Regions from separate parts of the Bradyrhizobium sp. AUGA SZCCT0222 genome, predicted to be linked through region 3. Evidence: predicted binding sites of a transcription regulator. Region 3 holds the regulator's gene; each other region holds the start of a gene.
What was found. The regulator PhoB, encoded in region 3, activates phosphate uptake and scavenging genes when phosphate is short. The targets are predictions, from matches to a motif close to TGTCATNNANCTGTCAT.
Positions count from the first base shown of each region.

Region 1: a site for PhoB is predicted at 2,510-2,526, ahead of JQ629_RS22965 (Orn/Lys/Arg family decarboxylase). Genes of this name have one in related genera too.
Region 2: a site for PhoB is predicted at 3,092-3,108, ahead of JQ629_RS16200 (RNA degradosome polyphosphate kinase). Genes of this name have one in related genera too.

Region 1 covers NZ_JAFCLX010000027.1:86,821-93,358, reverse strand. Annotated here, with positions in the region: gene JQ629_RS22970 (GNAT family N-acetyltransferase) at 1-79, opposite strand, end outside; gene JQ629_RS22965 (Orn/Lys/Arg family decarboxylase) at 109-2,466, opposite strand; gene JQ629_RS22960 (LysR family transcriptional regulator) at 2,581-3,474, opposite strand; gene paoA (aldehyde dehydrogenase iron-sulfur subunit PaoA) at 3,663-4,325, shown strand; gene JQ629_RS22950 (FAD binding domain-containing protein) at 4,322-5,272, shown strand; gene paoC (aldehyde oxidoreductase molybdenum-binding subunit PaoC) at 5,276-6,538, shown strand, end outside.
Region 2 covers NZ_JAFCLX010000016.1:23,435-29,972, forward strand. Annotated here, with positions in the region: gene ppx (exopolyphosphatase) at 1-803, opposite strand, end outside; gene JQ629_RS16200 (RNA degradosome polyphosphate kinase) at 831-3,029, opposite strand; gene JQ629_RS16205 (P-loop NTPase family protein) at 3,191-3,868, opposite strand; gene JQ629_RS16210 (CDP-alcohol phosphatidyltransferase family protein) at 3,957-4,499, opposite strand; gene purM (phosphoribosylformylglycinamidine cyclo-ligase) at 4,659-5,732, shown strand; gene purN (phosphoribosylglycinamide formyltransferase) at 5,737-6,387, shown strand; gene JQ629_RS16225 (hypothetical protein) at 6,458-6,538, opposite strand, start outside.
Region 3 covers NZ_JAFCLX010000004.1:3,163-9,700, forward strand. Annotated here, with positions in the region: gene argF (ornithine carbamoyltransferase) at 1-592, opposite strand, end outside; gene JQ629_RS04260 (aspartate aminotransferase family protein) at 592-1,797, opposite strand; gene JQ629_RS04265 (GcrA family cell cycle regulator) at 2,280-2,789, shown strand; gene phoB (phosphate regulon transcriptional regulator PhoB) at 2,957-3,658, opposite strand; gene phoU (phosphate signaling complex protein PhoU) at 3,734-4,450, opposite strand; gene pstB (phosphate ABC transporter ATP-binding protein PstB) at 4,474-5,295, opposite strand; gene pstA (phosphate ABC transporter permease PstA) at 5,292-6,137, opposite strand; gene pstC (phosphate ABC transporter permease subunit PstC) at 6,141-6,538, opposite strand, start outside.

The sequences.
Region 1 (6,538 bases), on a different contig from region 3:
GATGCCGGTAGATCGCCAGCATTGCCTCGACATCGCCATCGCGCGAGGGCCGGACCAGCACCGGCTGCTGGTTGGTCATGGCCGGATCTGTTGTTTCGACGGGCCGGTTCATTCGCAGACCACATAAGTATGCAGCCGGATGCGGCCGGACGGATCGACTTCCTTGTAGACGCCCTGGATTTCGACGTCGAAGCCGGGGAAGGTGTTGAAGCAGGTTTCGAACATCTTGAGATAGTCGATCATCGGCTGCGCCCGCTCGGTCAATCGTTCGCCCGGCACGATGGTGGCGATGCCGGGCGGATAGACCACAAAGGGCGTCGTGGCAATGCGGCCGGGGATGGCGTCGATCGGCAGATAGTCGACGTCGTTGCGAACCAGATAGCGCGCGGCGTCGCGCGGCGACATCGCGATGTCGGGCAGATGCTCGGCGAGGAATTGCCTGGCCTGCAGCGCGCTGACGCCGGCGTTGCGGAAGAAGCCGTGCATGTCGCCACAGAGATCGCGTAAGCGCACGCCGGCATAACGCTTCGGCCGGCGCTGATGGAATTCGGGGATCACCTCTTCCAGCGGCGCGTTGTCGTCGTGCAGTTTCTTGAAGGCGACGAGGCCCGAGATCAGCGTGCCGGCCTTGCTGGCCTCGACGCCGGGGGTGAGCAGGAACAGCAGCGAGTTGAGGTCGTTCTTTTCCGCCACGATGCGGTTCTCGCGTAAGTATTGTGCGACGATGGGGGCGGGGATGCCGTGGTCGGCATAGCGGCCGGTGGCATGGTCGAAGCCGGGGGTCAGCACCGTCAGCTTGTTCGGGTCGGTCATGGCGAAGCCCGCGGTCAGATCGGGAAAACCGTGCCAGCGCGCGTCCGGCGAAAGCTGCCAATAAACGGGGTCGGTGACCAGCATGTCGGTGGAGATGGTCTCCCAGGCCACATTGTGCACGGCGCCCGCGCGGGAGACGTCTGGTATCGCGACGCGATCGGGCACGAACGGCTCGAAGAACCAGCGGCGTTCAGGCCGTGCCTCCTTCTCCTCGAACTCGCGGCGGACCGCGCGCATCTTCTTGCGCAGTTCGATGCCGAGCCGGATCGTGTCGTCCCACAGCACCTCGCCGGAGCGGCCTTTCATCATCTGCGCGCCGACATCGAGCGAGGCAAATATCGGATAGAACGGCGAGGTCGAGGCGTGCTGCATAAAACTCTCGTTGAAGCGCCGGTGTTCGATGCGGCGCTTCTGGCCGGTGATGTGGCGGTCCTTGATGTGGATCTGCGAGGCCTGCGAGAAGCTCGCCAGCTGCTTGTGGGTCGACTGGGTCGCGATGATGCCCGGTGCGTCGGGGCCGAGACCGGACAGTCCCATCGCGAAACGGCCGGCATAGAGCGGATGGAACTTCATGAACCCGGCCCAGGCCTCGTCGAACAGGATGTAATCGCAGAGATGGCCGATCGCTTTCAGGATCATCTCGGCACTGTGGATCGTGCCGTCATAGGTGCACTGCTCGACCACGGCGACCCGGAAAGGACGCGGCTTGCGCCAGGCTTCCGGATCCTTGACCAGCGGATGGCTGCGGATGCGTTCGCGCAAACTCGTCTCGTCGATGGCGTCCCAGCGCATCGGGCCGATCAAGCCCCAGGCGTTGCGGACGGTGGGGATATAAACCGGGATGCCGCCGGCCATCATCAGCGCGCCATGATGGGCCGCCTTGTGGTTGTTGCGGTCGAACAGCACGAGGTCGCCGTCGGTGACCAGCGCGCCCAGCACCACCTTGTTGGAGGTCGAGGTGCCGTTGAGCACGAAATAGGTCTTTTCGGCGCCGAAGATTTGCGCCGCTTCCTTTTGCGCCTTCAGCGCCGGGCCTTCATGAGTGAGGAGATCGCCGAGGTCGAGCACGGAATTGTCGAGGTCGTCGCGGAACACGGCTTCGCCGAGATGTTCGACGAACACCCGGCCGATCGGGCTGCGGCTGTAAAACACGCCGCCATTGTGGCCCGGGCAGGTCCATAGCTGGTTGCCCTCTTCGGCATAGTCGACCAGCGCGCCGAAGAACGGCGTCTTCAGGGTTTCGGCATATTGCTTCAGGCGGCTGATCAGGTTCTTGGCGATGAAGGGCGGCGTTTCCTCGGACAGGAAGACATAGCCGTCGATGAAATCCAGCACCTCGACCGGCAGGTCCTCGAACCGCTTGCGGCGGATCAAAAGGATGATCGGAAAATCGAGGCCGCGCCGCCGCATCAGGTTGATCAGGGCCATGGTCTTGCCCTCGAGGCCCTTTTTGCCCCAGTCGACCACCATGCAGCCGATCGCGGCGTCGGTCTGCACCTGGATTTCCGCATCCTCGAGCTTGCGCGCCCGGACCACTTCAAAGCCGGACCGCTCGATCTCGGTGATGATCTGGTTGAAACGGAGGCCTTCGAGATCGTCGGTATCAAAGACCGGTGCGGCGAACAGAAAGGTGAAGCGTCGGAAATAGTCCATCGGTGCCCTCGAATGTGTGTCCAGCAAGCTGTTGGCGCATTCGATGACATCTGGATGACGGTTGAGTTCCGGCCCGGCCGCCCGAAACCCTGCCGCTTGATCGGCCGCTGCCCATCACCCCCGGTATCGCAGCGCCTCCACCAGCACTGCAAACGCCGGCGTGGGTTGCCGGCGGCTCGGGTAATAGAGGTGATACCCGGAAAACGGCGCGCACCAGTCGTCGAGCACGCGGATCAGACGGCCGTCGGCGAGATGCTTCTTGACCTGGTCCTCGGGCAGATAGGCGAGGCCGTGCCCCGCCAGTACCGCGTTCAGCCGGAGCGGGATGCTGTTGAACACCAGCTGCCCATCGACGCGCACCTTGACTTCGCGGCCGCGTTTCTCGAATTCCCAGGCGTAGATTCCACCTGATGTCGGCAGGCGGACAGTGATGCAGTCGTGCGCCGTAAGATCCTGCGGCTTTTTCGGCTTCGGCTTTCGTTCGAAATACGAGGGCGAGCCAACCACGGTCATGCAGAAGTCCGGTCCGATGCGCACGGCGATCATGTCCTTGGCCACTTGCTCACCGAGGCGAACGCCGGCGTCGTATCGCTCCGCGACGATGTCGGTCAGGCCGTAATCGATGGTCAGCTCGACCTTGATGTCGGGGTAACGCGGCAGCAGCGTCGTCAAGGCAGGCCAGAGCACGGCCAGGGCCGCATGCTCGCCGGCCGTGATCCGGATGGTACCGGCGGGTTTTTCCCGAAGCTCGGTCAGCGCTGACAGTTCGGAGTCGATTTGCTCGAACTTGGGGCCCACCGTCCGAACCAGCCGCTCTCCGGCCTCGGTCGTTGCCACGCTGCGGGTAGTGCGGGTCAACAACCGCAGGCCGAGCCGCTCTTCCAGTCCTCGAATGGTGTGACTGAGCGCCGATTGCGAAACCCCGAGCTGCGCTGCCGCCCGCGTAAAACTGCGTTCGCGCGCCACGGCCAGGAACGCCATGAGGTCGTTGGTGTTTTTGCCGAGCATTCATGAGCCGGTTTCATAAGTCCATGCCGATTATTAGGCCTAATCCGGCGGCGTTGCACCCGTTAAATGCCTGAAGGCACGCGGTCGTGACCTGCGCGATGTCGGCTGCGCGCAACCCCGGATCATGATCGGCGTTAGTGGACGAGGCGGGCGCAAAACGAGCGAAGCGGCAAAAAGGGATTAATGGCATGCGAAGCCCCGGTGATTTCAGATTCTCTCGGCGCGACCTGTTGGTCGTCGGCGCCGCTTCTCTCACGGCGCCGGCCCTCGGGGTGACGACCTCGACCTTCGTGGCCAAGGCCGAGATCGCCCTGAAGCCTGCGGTTTCCGGAGCCCCGGTGATGTCGAAAGTGTCCTTCAACGTGAACGGCAAGGCGCGCGAACTCGAGGTCGATACAAGGACCACGCTGCTCGATGCCTTGCGCGAAAATTTGCATTTCACCGGCACCAAGAAGGGCTGCGATCACGGCCAGTGCGGCGCATGCACCGTGATCGTCGGCGGTCGCAGGATCAATTCATGCCTGACGCTGGCTGTCATGCACGAGGGTGAGAGCGTCACCACCATCGAGGGCCTTGGCACGCCGGAGAATATGCACCCGATGCAGGCGGCGTTCGTCAAGCATGACGGCTATCAATGCGGCTATTGCACGCCCGGGCAGATCTGCTCGGCGGTCGCCGTGCTCGACGAGATCAAGGCCGGCATACCGAGCCATGTCAGCGCCGATCTGAACGCAGTCCCGCAACTCACCAATGCCGAATTGCGCGAGCGCATGAGCGGCAACATCTGCCGCTGCGGCGCCTATTCCAACATCGCCGAAGCCATCAGCGAAGTCGCCGGGAGGCAGGCATGAGATCCTTTACCTATGAGCGCGCCAATTCGCCGGCCGAGGCCGCCGCCGCGGCTGCACGCCAGCAGGGCGCCAAATTCATCGCTGGTGGTACCAACCTGCTCGACCTGATGAAGCTCGAAATCGAGACGCCGGCGCATTTGATCGACGTCAACCGTCTCGGGCTCGACAAGATCGAGCCGACCGCCGATGGCGGACTGCGGGTTGGCGCGCTGGTGCGCAACACCGATCTTGCTGCGGACGAACGGGTGCGGCGCGATTACGGCGTGCTGTCGCGCGCGCTGCTCGCCGGCGCTTCGGGCCAGTTGCGCAACAAGGCGACGACCGCGGGCAATCTGCTGCAGCGGACCCGCTGCCCCTATTTCTACGACACCAACCAGCCCTGCAACAAACGTCAGCCCGGCAGCGGTTGTTCGGCGATCGGCGGCGTCAGCCGTCAGCACGCCGTGATCGGCGCCAGCGAAGCGTGCATCGCGACCCATCCGAGCGACATGGCGGTGGCCATGCGCGCGCTCGACGCCACCGTGGAAACAATTCGACCTGACGGCGCCGCGCGCAGCATTCCGATCGCTGACTTCCACCGGTTGCCCGGCGATACGCCTGAGATCGAGACCACCCTGACTCCGGGTGAGCTGATCACGGCGGTGACGTTGCCGAAACCCGTTGGCGGCAAGCAGATCTATCGCAAGGTGCGTGACCGCGCTTCCTATGCGTTCGCGCTGGTCGCGGTCGCGGCCATCGTGCAGCGCGACGGCTCCGGACGCGTCGCGCTCGGCGGCGTCGCCCACAAGCCCTGGCGCGTCGAAGCCGCCGAGGCCGAACTGCCGCGCGGCGCGAAAGCCGTGACGTCAAAACTCCTCGCCGAGGCCAAACCTACCCATGAGAACGCCTTCAAGCTGCTGCTGGCCGAGCGGACGCTCGGTGCGGTGCTGGCAGAGGCGAGGGGATAGACCATGAAATTCGAAACCCCGGCGACCACCAACCCGATCGACCAGTTGAAGATCATCGGCAAGCCCGCGGACCGCATCGATGGTCCGTTCAAGACCACGGGCACTGCGCCCTATGCCTATGAGCGGCACGACAACATCGCGAACCCGGCCTGCGGCTATGTGGTCGGTTCAGCGATTGCCAAGGGCCGGATCGCCTCGATGGATCTGACAGCCGCCAAAACAGCATCCGGCGTGCTTGCCATCGTCACGGCTGACAATGCCGGCAAGCTCGCCAAGGGCAACCTGAACTTCGCCACGCTGCTCGGCGGTCCCGAGATCGAGCATTATCACCAGGCGATCGCGCTCGTGGTGGCGGAGACCTTCGAGCAGGCCCGCGCCGCCGCGCAACTGGTCCGCGTCGATTATGTCAGGACTGATGGCGTCTATGATCTCGCAGCGGTCAAGGATTCCGGCAAGCCCGCGCGCATCACCGGCGGTCCGGCCGATACCGCGGTCGGCGATTTCGCCGGCGCATTCGCCGCGGCACCGGTTCAGCTCGACGCGACCTACACCACGCCCGATCACGCCCATGCGATGATGGAACCGCACGCGTCGATGGCCGGCTGGGACGGCGACAAGCTGATCGTGTGGACCTCAAACCAGATGATCGACTGGAGCGTTGGCGAATTGGCCAAGACGCTCGGCATGCCCAAGGACAAAGTCCGCCTGATATCGCCCTTCATCGGCGGCGGGTTCGGCGGCAAACTGTTCGTGCGCGCCGACGCGCTGCTCGCGGCATTGGGCGCCCGTGCGGCCGGACGGCCGGTCAAGGTGGCGCTCACGCGTCCGATGATGTTCAACAACACCGTGCATCGGCCGGCCACGATCCAGCGCATCCGTATTGGTGCGACCAGGGACGGCAAGATCACGGCCATCGGCCATGAGGGCTGGTCCGGCAACCTGCCCGGCGGCAAGCCGGAGGCTGCGGTGCAGGCGACACGGCTGCTCTATGCTGGCGCCAACCGCATGACGGCGACGCGGCTTGCGGTGCTCGACCTGCCGGAAGGCAATGCGATGCGTGCGCCAGGCGAGGCGCCCGGCATGATGGCGCTGGAGATCGCGATCGACGAGATGGCGGAAAAGCTCGGGCTCGATCCGATCGAGTTCCGCATCCTCAATGACACCCAGGTCGATCCCGAAAAGCCGGAGCGGGCGTATTCGCACCGGCCGCTGATCGCGTGCATGGGGCTCGGCGCCAACCGCTTCGACTGGAGCAAGCGCAATCCC
Region 2 (6,538 bases), on a different contig from region 3:
GTCAGCAGCGGCCGCCGCGCGTCGGAGATCATCTCGATATTGGCCAGCATGTTGGCCGCGGCCAGCCGCCTCAGCCGCTGCGCGAAGTCGAGCGCTTCCGCCGCCGGGATCGAATAGCCGTGCATCACCCGCAGCGGGTAGTCGCTCTGGATGATGTGGATACGCGCCAGCGCGCGCCAGGTGCCGCCGACCGCATAGAAGGTGCGGCCGCGGCCGGCCTTGAGCTGGGCGACGTCGGACAGTTCGTCCCGGACTATTCGGTCGGCGCGTTTCAGCGATTTGTCCGACAGATCCTGCAGCGCCAGGCTGCCGAGCGGCAGCGTGACGCCGCTGCGGACGCGGTTGCGGTGCACGTCGATCAGTTCGAGCGAACCGCCGCCGAGATCGCCGACGATGCCGTCGGGATTGTGCACGCCGGACACGACTCCGAGCGCCGACAATTTGGCCTCGCGCGGTCCCGACAGGATTTGAATGGGGGCGCCGCAGATGCGCTCGGCCTTGGCGATGAAATCGGGGCCGTTGGAGGCGTCGCGGCAGGCCGCCGTGGCGATCGCATAGACGCGGCCGACCTTCTGGATCTTGCACAACGCGCGAAACCGCCGCAGCGCGGTCAATGCCTTGGCGACGGCGTCGGTCGCCAGCAGCCCGGTGGTCTGGACCTCGCGGCCGAGCCCGCACAGCGCCTTCTCGTTGAAGATCGTGACGAGGCTGCGCGCCATCGTTTCATAGACGACGAGACGAACCGAGTTCGAGCCGATATCGATGACGGCGACGCTGGTAGCGCGCTTGCGCGGCCGCTTCAACGCCAATCCCCCATGTGACGCAACCCGCTAGGACGAATGCTGACGCTCATTACGGCGCGTGAGGCGGCGCGGCGAAGATTCCTTGAGAGACTTTCCACGGCCTGACAGACTCGGATTCGTCATGAAGTAGTTGTGCAGATTGAACGGCTCTTCGCCTTTCGCGGCCTTCATACGCGTTGAAGACCCGTCCGGCAACAATTGCCAGCTTTGCTCGGTATCCTTCAGGTTCGCGACCATGATCTGTTCGAGAACCTGCTGATGCACCGTAGGATTTTGCAGCGGACAGAGCACCTCGACGCGGCGGTCCAGGTTGCGCGGCATCATGTCGGCGGACGAGATATACACAGCAGCTTTTGTGCTCGGCAGGCCTTGACCCATGCCAAAGCAGTAGATTCGGCCGTGTTCGAGGAAGCGGCCGATGATGGACTTGACGCGGATGTTTTCGGAAAGTCCGGGCAGCCCGGGCCGCAGGCAGCAGATGCCGCGTACCACGAGATCAATCGAAACGCCGGCCTGCGACGCCTCATACAGCGCATCAATGATGTCGGGATCGACCAGCGAGTTCATCTTCATCCAGATCGCGCCGGGCTTGCCATGGCGGATGTAACTGGTCTCGCCCTTGATGTGCTCGATGATGCGCTTGCGCAGCGTCAGCGGCGACACCGCCATGCGCTCGATGTCGCTGGGTTCGGCATAGCCGGTGATGTAGTTGAACACCCGCGCCGCATCGCGCCCGATGATCGGATCCGAGGTGAAGTAGGACAGGTCGGTATAGATGCGCGCGGTGACCGGATGGTAGTTGCCGGTGCCGGTGTGCACATAGGTGGTGAGGTTGCCGCCCTCGCGGCGCACCACCATCGACAATTTGGCGTGGGTCTTCAGTTCGATGAACCCGTACACCACCTGCACGCCGGCGCGTTCGAGGTCGCGCGCCCAGCGGATATTGGCTTCCTCGTCGAACCGGGCCTTCAGTTCGATCAATGCGGTCACCGACTTGCCGGCTTCGGCGGCTTCGGCCAGCGCGCGCACGATCGGCGAGTTGTTCGAGGTGCGGTACAGCGTCTGCTTGATGGCGACCACGTCGGGGTCGCGGGCGGCCTGTTGCAGGAATTGCACGACGACGTCGAAGGATTCGTAGGGGTGATGGACCACCAGATCCTTCTGCCGGATCGCAGCGAAGATATCGCCGCCATGGTCGCGCACGCGCTCGGGATGGCGCGGCACATAGGGCACGAATTCGAGGTCGGGCCGGTCGAGTCGCGTCAGCTGCGACAGCTCGTTCATCGCCAGCACGCCGTCGACCAGGAAAATCTCGTCGTCGGCGGTGGACAGCGCCTGCTGCACGAAGGCGCGAAGCTCCTCCGGCATCTTGGCTTCGATCTCGAGCCGGATCACCGATCCGCGCCGCCGCCGCTTCAGCGCGGTCTCGAACAGGCGGACCAGATCCTCGGCCTCTTCCTCGATTTCCAGTTCGGAGTCGCGGATGATGCGGAAGGCGCCCTGGCCCTTGACGGTGTAGCCGGGGAACAGCCGGCCGATGAACAGGCCGGTGGCCTGTTCCAGGGTGATCAGGCGTACCGCGCCGTCCTTGCCCGCGGGCATGCGGATAAAGCGGTCGATCTTGCCGGGCATGCGGATCAGCGCGTTCATCGGCTTGCCGTCGGCGACCCGCGCCAAATGCAGCGCGATCGTGAAGCCGAGGCTCGGGATGAACGGGAAGGGGTGCGCCGGATCGATGGCGAGCGGCGTCAGCAGCGGGAAGATGTTGTGGAGGAAGTGATCCTCGATCCAGCTCCGCTCGGCCTTGGTGACGTCATGGCCATCGACCAGAATGATCCCGGTCTTGGACAGAATGGTGCGCAGGTCGCTCCAGATGGCCTGCTGGTCGGAGGCGAGTTCCGAAACCGTCTTGTTGATGGCGACGAGTTGCTCGGACGGGGTCAGGCCGTCGGGGCTGCGTTCGGCGATGCCTTCACGGACCTGCGCCTTGATACCGGCGACACGGACCATGAAGAATTCATCAAGGTTATTGGCTGAAATCGACAGGAACCGGACCCGCTCCAGCGTGGGGTGGCCGGGATTGACCGCTTCCTCGAGCACGCGGCGATTGAAGTGCAGCCAGGACTGCTCACGATTGATGAACCGCTCCGGGCTGGCGGCGATGGCCAGTGGCGCTTCGGCAATTGCGTCTTTTTCTGTTATTTCAATAGCTTGTGCCGAGTCCATGAAGTTTCGGTCCATCTCAGTTGGAGCGCAGCGCCAGTTTAGGCGGATGCCGTGCGCACCATGTGATAGTTGGATGACGTTTCGATGACATTGATGTTCCGCCCGCCGCCGCCGTCAAGGCGGCAGGGGCGTGACATGTCGCGCAGCGGCAGCAGCGCCCGTCAGGCGTTGCGCAGCAATTCGGCTGCCAGCGCCCGGGTCACCGGCCGGCCGAGCCGCAGCGCCTCGCTATCCAGCAGGTCGATGGCCTGGCGCGCAGCCGCATAGGACCGCTCGATCCGGCTGGCGAGATAGCTCACGACAGTCTCGTCGATGCTGAGCTGCCGGTCGGCGCAGAATTTGACGATCAGGCTGCGGAACAACAGATCGTCGGGCGGCAATAGCGGAACCGTCGGCACCGCGCGCAGCCGCGAGCGCAGATCGCGCAGCTCGACCTCGAACGCCGATGGCGCCATCCGCGCCGTCATCAGAATGAAGGCTTCGTCTTCCCGCCCCAGATTCATCAGGTGGAACATCGCACGCTCGTCGAAATCCCCCGGTTTCAGGTCCTCGACCACCAGCGCCCCCGTCGCAAGCGCGCCGGGTACGGCGGTGGGCGTCAAAGCGTGTGCGGATATCGAGCGGGCGCCGGCTTGCTCGGCCCAGATCGCGGCGAGATGGCTCTTGCCGGAGCCTTCCGGGCCTACCAGCAGCATGATGCGGTTGGGCCAGTCGGGCCAGCTTTCGATCAGCGCCAGGCCCGCCTCATTGGCCGGCCCTTCCAGAAAATTGTCGCGGGTCAGGCTTTCTGCATGCGGCAGCGCAAAGGCAAGCTGACGGGGTTGAACGCGAACTGCCACGCAAGTCTCCGGAACCATGGCGTTTTCAAGCGAAGTGGGTACCGGTTCGCGTGAGGACGCGTCAAACAAAACGCTTCAGACAAAACGCCTATTTGGCCTCGATCGTACTCATGTGCCGCACCCACTCCACGAGATAGAGGGAGACGGAAACCAAAGTAAAGACCGTAACAAAGCCCATCAGGATCAGGTCGTATGGGGTCGGCTTGAAGTTGAAGCCGAGCGACGCTAGCACCAGGGCGGCGAACGCCACCTGCGCCACCGTGTTGAGCTTCGAGACCATCAAGGGTTTCATCGGGATAGGCTTGTCGAACAACCATGACACAATCACGGCGGTGACGATCATGATGTCGCGCGACACCACCAGGATCACGATCCACAGCGGCACCGCGCCCCAGATTCCGAGCGAGACGTAGATCGAGACCAAAAGCGCCTTGTCGGCGAGGGGATCGAGCAGGGCGCCGAGCTCGCTGGTCATATTGAAGCGCTTGGCGAGGAAACCGTCGACGGCGTCGCTGACGCCGGCAATAACGAAGATAGCGAACGCGATCTCCATCTGCCTCGAGGCGATCGCCCAGACGATAATGGGCACCAGGATGATGCGACCCAGTGTAATGATATTCGGAATATTCAACTCGGTCGCTTCCCGGCTACCGGCCTAATTGCGTAACAGATCCGGCCCTTTGCGGGGCGGGCCGGTTGTTATCTACATAGTATATCGACCCCGTGCTTGCGAGCCATTGCAGGATCGCCGAAATCCTCGTAACCAGCCGTCTTCTGACGGGAATTGAGCATGATCGACCGCAAAAACGGGCTCACTTACGCCGATTCGGGCGTCGATATCGATGCGGGCAATCGCCTCGTCGATCTCATCAAGCCGATGGTGCGTGCCACCGCCCGCGCCGGCGCCGACGCCGAGATCGGCGGCTTTGGCGGGCTGTTCGACCTCAAGGCAGCCGGCTTCACGGACCCGGTGCTGGTGGCCGCGACCGACGGCGTCGGCACCAAGGTCAAGATCGCGATCGAGACCGGCCTGCATGGCGGAATCGGCATCGACCTGGTGGCGATGTCGGTCAATGACCTCGTGGTGCAGGGCGCCGAACCGCTGTTCTTCCTCGACTATTTCGCCTGCGGCAAGCTCGATCCGGAAGCTGCGGCTGCCATCGTGGCCGGCATTGCCGAGGGCTGCCGGGAGTCCGGCTGCGCCCTGATCGGCGGCGAGACCGCGGAAATGCCTGGCCTCTACAAGGACGGCGATTACGACCTCGCGGGCTTTGCTGTGGGGGCTGCCGAGCGCGGCACGCTGCTGCCGAGTTCAGACATTGCGATCGGCGACGCCGTGATCGGTCTTGCCTCCTCGGGCGTGCATTCCAATGGCTTCTCGCTGGTTCGAAAAATCGTTGAAAACACCGGCCTCGGCTTTGACGCCCCGGCACCGTTCTCGCCCGTGATGACGCTCGGCGGCGCGCTGCTGGCGCCGACGCGGCTCTATGTGAAATCGTGCCTGCGCGCGATCCGCGAAACCGGCGCCATCAAAGGCCTCGCCCACATCACCGGCGGCGGCTTCACCGACAACATTCCGCGCGTGCTGCCGAAGCATCTCGGGGTCGGCATCGATCTGGCGCGGCTGCCGGTATTGCCTGTCTTCAAATGGCTGGCCGAGCAGGGCGGCATCGCCGAGCTCGAATTGTTGCGCACCTTCAACTGCGGCATCGGCATGATCGCGATCGTCAAGCCGGATGCGATCGACAGGGTCACCGAAATCCTCACCGAGGGCGGCGAGACCGTCGCCCTGCTCGGTGAAGTGATCGCGGCGGAAGGCGAGCATCGCGTGGTCTATAACGGTCATCTGGACCTGTCGCGGTGACGCCGTGAAGCGCCGCGTCGCCATTCTGATCTCCGGGCGTGGATCGAACATGGCCGCGCTGATCGACGCGGCCAAAGCACCGGATTTCCCGGCGGAAATCGTCACCGTGATTTCCAACCGCGCCGATGCCGGTGGCCTGGAAAAGGCTGCTGCGAGCGGCATTCCCACGACCGTGATCGAGAGCAAGCCGTTCGGCAAGGACCGCGCAGCCTTCGAGGCGGTGCTGCAGCGGGCGCTCGATGAAAAGAATGTCGAGCTGATTTGCCTTGGCGGATTCATGCGGCTGTTTACCGCCGAATTCGTCAAACGCTGGTACGGCAAAATGCTCAACATCCATCCATCGCTGCTGCCGTCCTTTCCGGGCCTCGATCCGCACGGCCAGGCGCTGACGACCGGCGTGAAGATTTCAGGCGCCACCGTGCATTTCGTGATCCCGGAAACCGACGCGGGGCCGATTGTGATGCAGGGCGCGGTCGCGGTGGCCGATGGCGACACCGCCGAGACGCTGGCTCAGCGCATCCTCGGCATCGAGCACCGCATCTATCCCGAAGCGCTGCGGCTGCTCGCCAGCGGCAAGGTCCGCCTCGAAGGCGACATCTGCAGGATTTCGGGACAGGCCGCGCCGGACGGAACCCTGATTTGGCCCGCGGTGTGATGCGGCGCTTGTGGCCCGCTGCGGGATACCGCATCGAGCCACGACGATTCAGCGCGGCGCGGGCGGCTGGCTAACGGGCAGGCGCTGCGGCGGGCGGCCAGCGCTGGTCAAGCGGCGCCGGGGGCTCTGGCGGGGGCGCGCTGGCGCGCTG
Region 3 (6,538 bases):
AGTCCTTCATCGCCTTGTTCGGCGCGAGCTGCGGCGGGGTGGCCACGTTCAGTTTGAACTTCAAACGCTCTGCCGCATGCGCCCATGACGCCAGCACGTTGTTGTCATCGCCGGTCCAGGCCACGGTGCGGCCCTCGATCGAACCGCGATGCTCCTCGAACGTCATCAGGTCAGCCATCACCTGGCAGGGATGCGAGCGCCGGGTGAGGCCGTTGATGACGGGCACAGTGGCGTTGGCGGCGAGCTCCAGCAGCGCATCGTGGTTGAGGATGCGGATCATGATCGCATCGACGTAACGCGACAGCACGCGCGCGGTATCGGCGATGGTTTCGCCGCGGCCGAGCTGCATTTCCGCACCGGTCAGCATGATGGCTTCGCCGCCGAGCTGGCGCATGCCGACGTCGAACGAGACCCGGGTGCGGGTCGACGGCCGTTCGAAGATCATCGCCAGCGTCTTGCCCTCGAGCGGCTTTCTGGGCGTCTCATGCGCCTTCAGCTTCGCCTTCATGGCGACGCTCAGGTCCAGCATGTTGCGCAATTCCTTCGGCGGCAGCTCGCTGATATCGAGAAAGTGACGTAGGGACTTGCTCATCACCCCGCCGCCTTCTTCTTGTCGCCTGACAGCGCGATGCAGGCGCGTTCGAGGCTTTGGACGGATTGCTCGATCTCGGATTCGGAAACGATCAGGGGCGCGAGGAAGCGCACGACATTGTCGCCGGCGCCGACCGTCAGCAGCTTCTGGTCGCGCAGCGCGGCGACGAGATCGCCCGAGGGCACCACGGCCTTGACGCCGATCAGCAGCCCTTCGCCGCGCACTTCCGCCAGCACGGCAGGATAGCGATCGACCACGGAAGCGAGCTTCTGTTTCAAGAGCAGCGACACTTTCTGCACGTGGTCGAAGAAGCCGGGTTTGAGCATCACGTCGAGCACCGCGTTGGCGGAAGCGATCGCAAGCGGATTGCCGCCGAAGGTCGAGCCGTGCGAGCCCGGCGTCATGCCGGACGCCGCCTCTGCCGTGGCAAGGCAGGCGCCGATCGGAAAGCCGCCGCCGAGCGCTTTTGCCAGCGACATGATGTCGGGGGTGACGCCAAGGCGCTTATAGGCAAACAGATCGCCGGTGCGGCCCATGCCGGTCTGCACCTCGTCGAAAATCAGCAGCAGGCCCTTGTCGTCGCACAATTGGCGGAGCGCCTTGTAGAACGCATGCGGCGCGCTGCGGACACCGCCCTCGCCCTGCACCGGCTCGATCAGGATGGCGGCAGTCTCTGGCCCGATCGCCTTCTTGACCGCTTCGAGATCGCCATGCGCGACCTGGTCGAAGCCGTCCAGCGGCGGACCGAAACCTTCCAGATATTTGGCAGATCCCGTAGCCGCCAGCGTGCCCAGCGTGCGGCCGTGGAACGCGCCCTCGAAGGTGACGAGGCGATAGCGCTCCGGATGTCCCTTGGCGGCGTGATAGCGGCGCGCGACCTTGATCGCGCATTCCATCGCTTCCGCGCCGGAATTACAGAAGAACACCAGATCGGCAAAGCTCTGCTCGCACAGCCTTGCTGCAAGCTTGTCGCCGTCCGGGCTCCGGAACAGGTTCGACATGTGCCAAAGCTTGGTGGCCTGCTCCTGCAAGGCCGCGACCAGATGCGGATGGCAGTGGCCGAGCGCATTCACCGCCACACCCGAGGTGAAGTCGAGATAGCGCTCGCCTGACGTCGAGATCAGCCACGCGCCTTCGCCGCGTTCGAAACCGAGATCGACTCTCGCGAATACGGGAAGCAGATGCGACGGGGCGCTGTTGGTCATGGCTATCACTGACGGTTAGAGACCGGCCACATAGCGTGCATTGGCGCGAACGCGGCACAGCCGGTCTTGCGAAAACAAAACGTGCCGCCTTTTCGGGGCGGCACGTAGCAAGCATTCTATGCTGGCTTTGGACCGTGTCAACACGCCTAAAAACCGCTTCCCTGCGGTGCAGGATAAAGCAATCCGTAGCATTCCGGTGCCGTGGAAAACGCCAATTGCAATGCATAAGTACCGGAACATGTGGACGCGCGGACGCGGACTCTTGCGCCAGAGTCCCGCCATATTGTAGCGTCTGGGCTGTCGGGTACGACATCTCGTGCGGAAGTACTGACCCCTAGAGTCCATTTTGTAAGGCGTAAACGTTCGGGCGGCTTTTTTGCGCCCGGCGAGGGCTAAGGGATTCTGCCCGCTGGGATTTTTGAGAATTGGCATCGCCAGCGCTGCCCCCGGTTTGGCCGGCTCTGTGCGAAGGGAAGAATGCGATGACGGTATTGACCTGGTCCGACGAGCGCGTCGAGCAGCTTAAAAAGCTCTGGGAGGGCGGACTTTCCGCCAGCCAGATCGCCGCGGAACTTGGAAATGTGACGCGAAATGCAGTGATCGGCAAAGTGCACCGGCTGGGTCTTTCCGGCCGTGCCAAGAGCCCCTCCTCGGCCGCGCCGCGTCAGCGCAAGGCGCGCCCCGCCCAGCAGATGATGCGGGTGGCGCGCCCGGTGTCGCGCGGCAACACCGCGCTGGCCCACGCCTTCGAGGTGGAGATGGAGCCGGATCCGGTCGCCTACGACAATGTGGTGCCGATGAGCCAGCGGCTGACGCTGCTCGAATTGAACGAGGCCACCTGCCACTGGCCGATCGGCGATCCCTCCAGCTCGGAATTCTTTTTCTGCGGCGGCAAGGCGCTCAGCAGCCTGCCCTATTGCGCGCATCACTCGCGCATCGCCTATCAGCCGGCCTCCGATCGCCGCCGCCCGGCGCCGAAGCCGACCAGGTAAGAGCTGCGCTCACAGATGTCGTCCCGGCGAAGGCCGGGACCCATAACCACAGGCGTTCGTGGTTATGCCCGGCTGGAGCTCCAGCTCATTTCAAAAATTGACATCAGTGGTTATGGGTCCCGGCTCAAGGCCGGGACGACAGCGGATTTTGCCGCGCCTTACGCGTCCTACTCCACCTTCGCGAACCGATCATCCAGCGCGTAGCCGGCGCCGCGCACGGTGCGGATCGGGTCCTGTTCGCGGCCGGGGTTGAGCAGTTTGCGCAGGCGGCCGATATGGACGTCGACGGTACGCTCGTCGATGTAGATGTCGCGGCCCCAGACGCTGTCGAGCAGTTGCTCGCGGCTGAACACGCGGCCGGGATGTTCCAGGAAGAACTCCAGCAGGCGATATTCGGTGGGCCCGAGATCGATCGGACGGCCCGAGCGCGCGACGCGGCGCTTCTCGCGGTCGAGTTCGATATCGCCATAGGTCAGCACGGTGGCGAGCCGCTCCGGGCTCGCCCGCCTGAGCAGGCCCTTCACCCTCGCCAGCAGCTCCGGCACCGAAAAGGGTTTTACGATGTAGTCGTCGGCGCCGGTCGCCAGCCCCCGCACCCGTTCGCTTTCCTCGCCGCGCGCGGTCAGCATGATGATCGGCAGCGCCTTGGTCTCCGGCCGTGCCCTTAAGCGACGGCACAGTTCGATGCCGGACAGGCCCGGCAGCATCCAGTCCAGCACGATCAGGTCGGGCACCCGCTCCTTCAGCCGTGTATCGGCGTCGTCACCGCGGGCGACGGTTTCGACCTCATAGCCTTCGGCATCGAGGTTGTAGCGCAGAAGCGTGGTGAGCGCTTCCTCGTCTTCAACCACCAGAATGCGTGCGTTCATCTATGTAAGCCTCTTGTGTTTTGACGCGCTGTCGATACGCGAAAAACGTCTCTCGTTCCGCTGTCAGTTCAGTAACTAGTTTCCCGGCACAGTCGTGGCGAAATTCGTCATGTCGCCCTTCGGGCGCTTGTCGAGGATCTGCTGGCCTTCGATCATGTAGAACACGGTCTCGGCGATGTTGGTGGCATGGTCGCCGATCCGCTCGATGTTCTTGGCGCAGAACATCAGATGGATACAGAACGAGATGTTGCGCGGATCTTCCATCATGTAGGTCAGGAGTTCGCGGAACAGCGAAGTGCAGATGGCGTCGACTTCCTCGTCGCCCTTCCAGACCGCCATCGCCGCCGGCAGGTCGTGCGACGCGTAGGCGTCGAGCACGGACTTGACCTGCGACTGCACCAGATCGGTCATGTGTTCAAGACCGCGGATCAGTTTCAGCGGCTGGAAATCGTTCTCCAGCGCCGCGACGCGCTTGCCCATGTTCTTGGCGAGGTCGCCGATCCGTTCCAGATCGGTGGCCACCCGCATGGCGCCGACGATCTCGCGCAGGTCGATGGCCATCGGCTGGCGGCGGGCAATCGTCAGCACCGCGCGTTCCTCGATCAGGTGCTGCAGGCGGTCGATCTCGGCGTCGGAGGCGACGACGCGTTTTCCCAGCGCAACATCGCGCCGGATCAAGGCATCGACGGATTCGGTGATCATGCGTTCGGCAAGGCCGCCCATTTCGGCGACCAGGCGGGTCAATTCCTGAAGATCGCTGTCGAACGCCTTCGCGGTATGCTCTGAAGCCATTGTCTTCTCCTCGCGATGTGCGCTTAGCCGAACCGGCCGGTAATGTAATCCTGGGTGCGTCGATCGCCCGGCGAGGTGAAAATCTTGTTGGTGTCGTCGAATTCGACCAGTTCACCGAGATACATGAAGGCGGTCTTGTCCGAGACGCGCGCCGCCTGCTGCATGTTATGGGTCACGATGGCGATGGTGTAGTCCTCCGCCAATTCTGTGATCAATTCCTCGACCTTGGCGGTCGAAATCGGGTCCAGCGCCGAGCAGGGCTCGTCGAACAGGATCACTTCAGGGCGCACCGCCACGGTGCGCGCGATGCAGAGCCGCTGCTGCTGGCCGCCGGACAGGCTGAGGCCCGATGCATTCAGCTTGTCCTTGACCTCGTTCCACAGCGCACCGCCACGCAACGCCTTTTCGACGCGGCCGTCCATCTCGGATTTCGATATCTTCTCATAGAGGCGGATGCCGAAGGCGATGTTTTCGTAGATCGTCATCGGAAACGGCGTCGGCTTCTGGAACACCATGCCGACCCGGGCGCGCAGCAGATTGAGATCGAGCTTGGGGTCGAGGATGTTGGTCTGGTCGAGCATCAATTGCCCGGTCGCCTTCTGGCCCGGATAGAGGTCGTACATCCGGTTGAAGATCCGCAGCAGCGTGGACTTGCCGCAGCCGGACGGCCCGATGAAGGCGGTGACGCGGTGGGTGCCGAGCGTGAGGTTGATGTTCTTCAGCGCATGGTGCTCGCCATAGTAGAAGTTCAGGCCGCGCGCGGTCACTTTCGGCGGCGCGTCGGGCAGCGCCACGTGGGGAACGCCCGCGTTGACGGCACTCATGGATACAGAAACTTCGGTCATTTTGCGGTCCTCTCGGCGCCAAGGATGCGCGCGCCAATATTCAGGGCGAGTACGGTCAGGGTGATGAGCAGCGCCCCGCTCCAGGCGAGCTGCTTCCAGTATTCGTAGGGGCTCTGCACGAAGTTGTTGATGGTGACCGGCAGGTTCGCCATCGTCTTGGTGAGGTCGAGGCTGAAGAACTGGTTCGACAGCGCGGTGAACAGCAGCGGCGCGGTTTCGCCGGCGACGCGGGCGGTGGCGAGCAGCACGCCGGTGATGAGGCCACTTCGCGCGGCGCGATAGGCGATCCGCTTGATCACCAGCGAGCGCGGCAGGCCGAGCGCGGACGCCGCTTCACGCAGCGGATTGGGCACCAGGCCGAGCATGTCCTCGGTGGTGCGGACCACCACGGGGATCACGATCACGGCCAGCGCCAGACAGCCGGCAAAGGCCGAGAAGCCGCCCATCGGCACCACGATGGCGCCGTAGACGAACAGGCCGATGATGATCGAGGGCGCGCTGAGCAGGATGTCGTTGATGAAACGGATCACCGAGGTGAGCCGGTCATGCTTGCCGTATTCGGCCAGATAGGTTCCGGCCAGCATGCCGAGCGGCGCGCCGATGCCGACCCCGATCACAGTCATGATGATCGAGCCGATGATGGCGTTGCGGAGGCCGCCATCGGTCGAGCCGGGCGGCGGCGTGTCCTGGGTGAAGACGGCCAGGTTGAGGCCGGCCAGGCCGTTATAGAACAGCGTGAACAGGATCAGCGCGAGCCAGGTCACGCCGAACAAGGCGGCGCCGACGCAGAGGCCCCGGATGATGATGTCGTTGCGGCGGCGGGAGGCGTAAATCGGGTTCATGGCTCAGTTCCCCGCCTTCTTTTCCAGCCGCATCAGCATCAGCCGGGCGGCCGACAAGACGAAGAACGTCAGCACGAACAACAGCAGGCCGAGCAGGATCAGGCCGGACTGATGCAGGCCGTCGCTCTCGGCGAATTCGCTAGCGATCGCCGCCGAGATCGTGGTGCCCGGCGCGAAGATCGAGGACGAGATCTTGAACGAATTGCCGATGATGAAGGTGACCGCCATGGTTTCGCCGAGCGCGCGGCCGAGCGCCAGCATCACGCCGCCGATCACGCCGACCCTTGTGTAGGGGATCACCACGTTGCGGACGACTTCCCAGGTGGTGCAGCCGACGCCGTAGGCGGCTTCCTTCAGCACCGGCGGCACCGTCTTGAAGACGTCGACCGAGATCGAGGTGA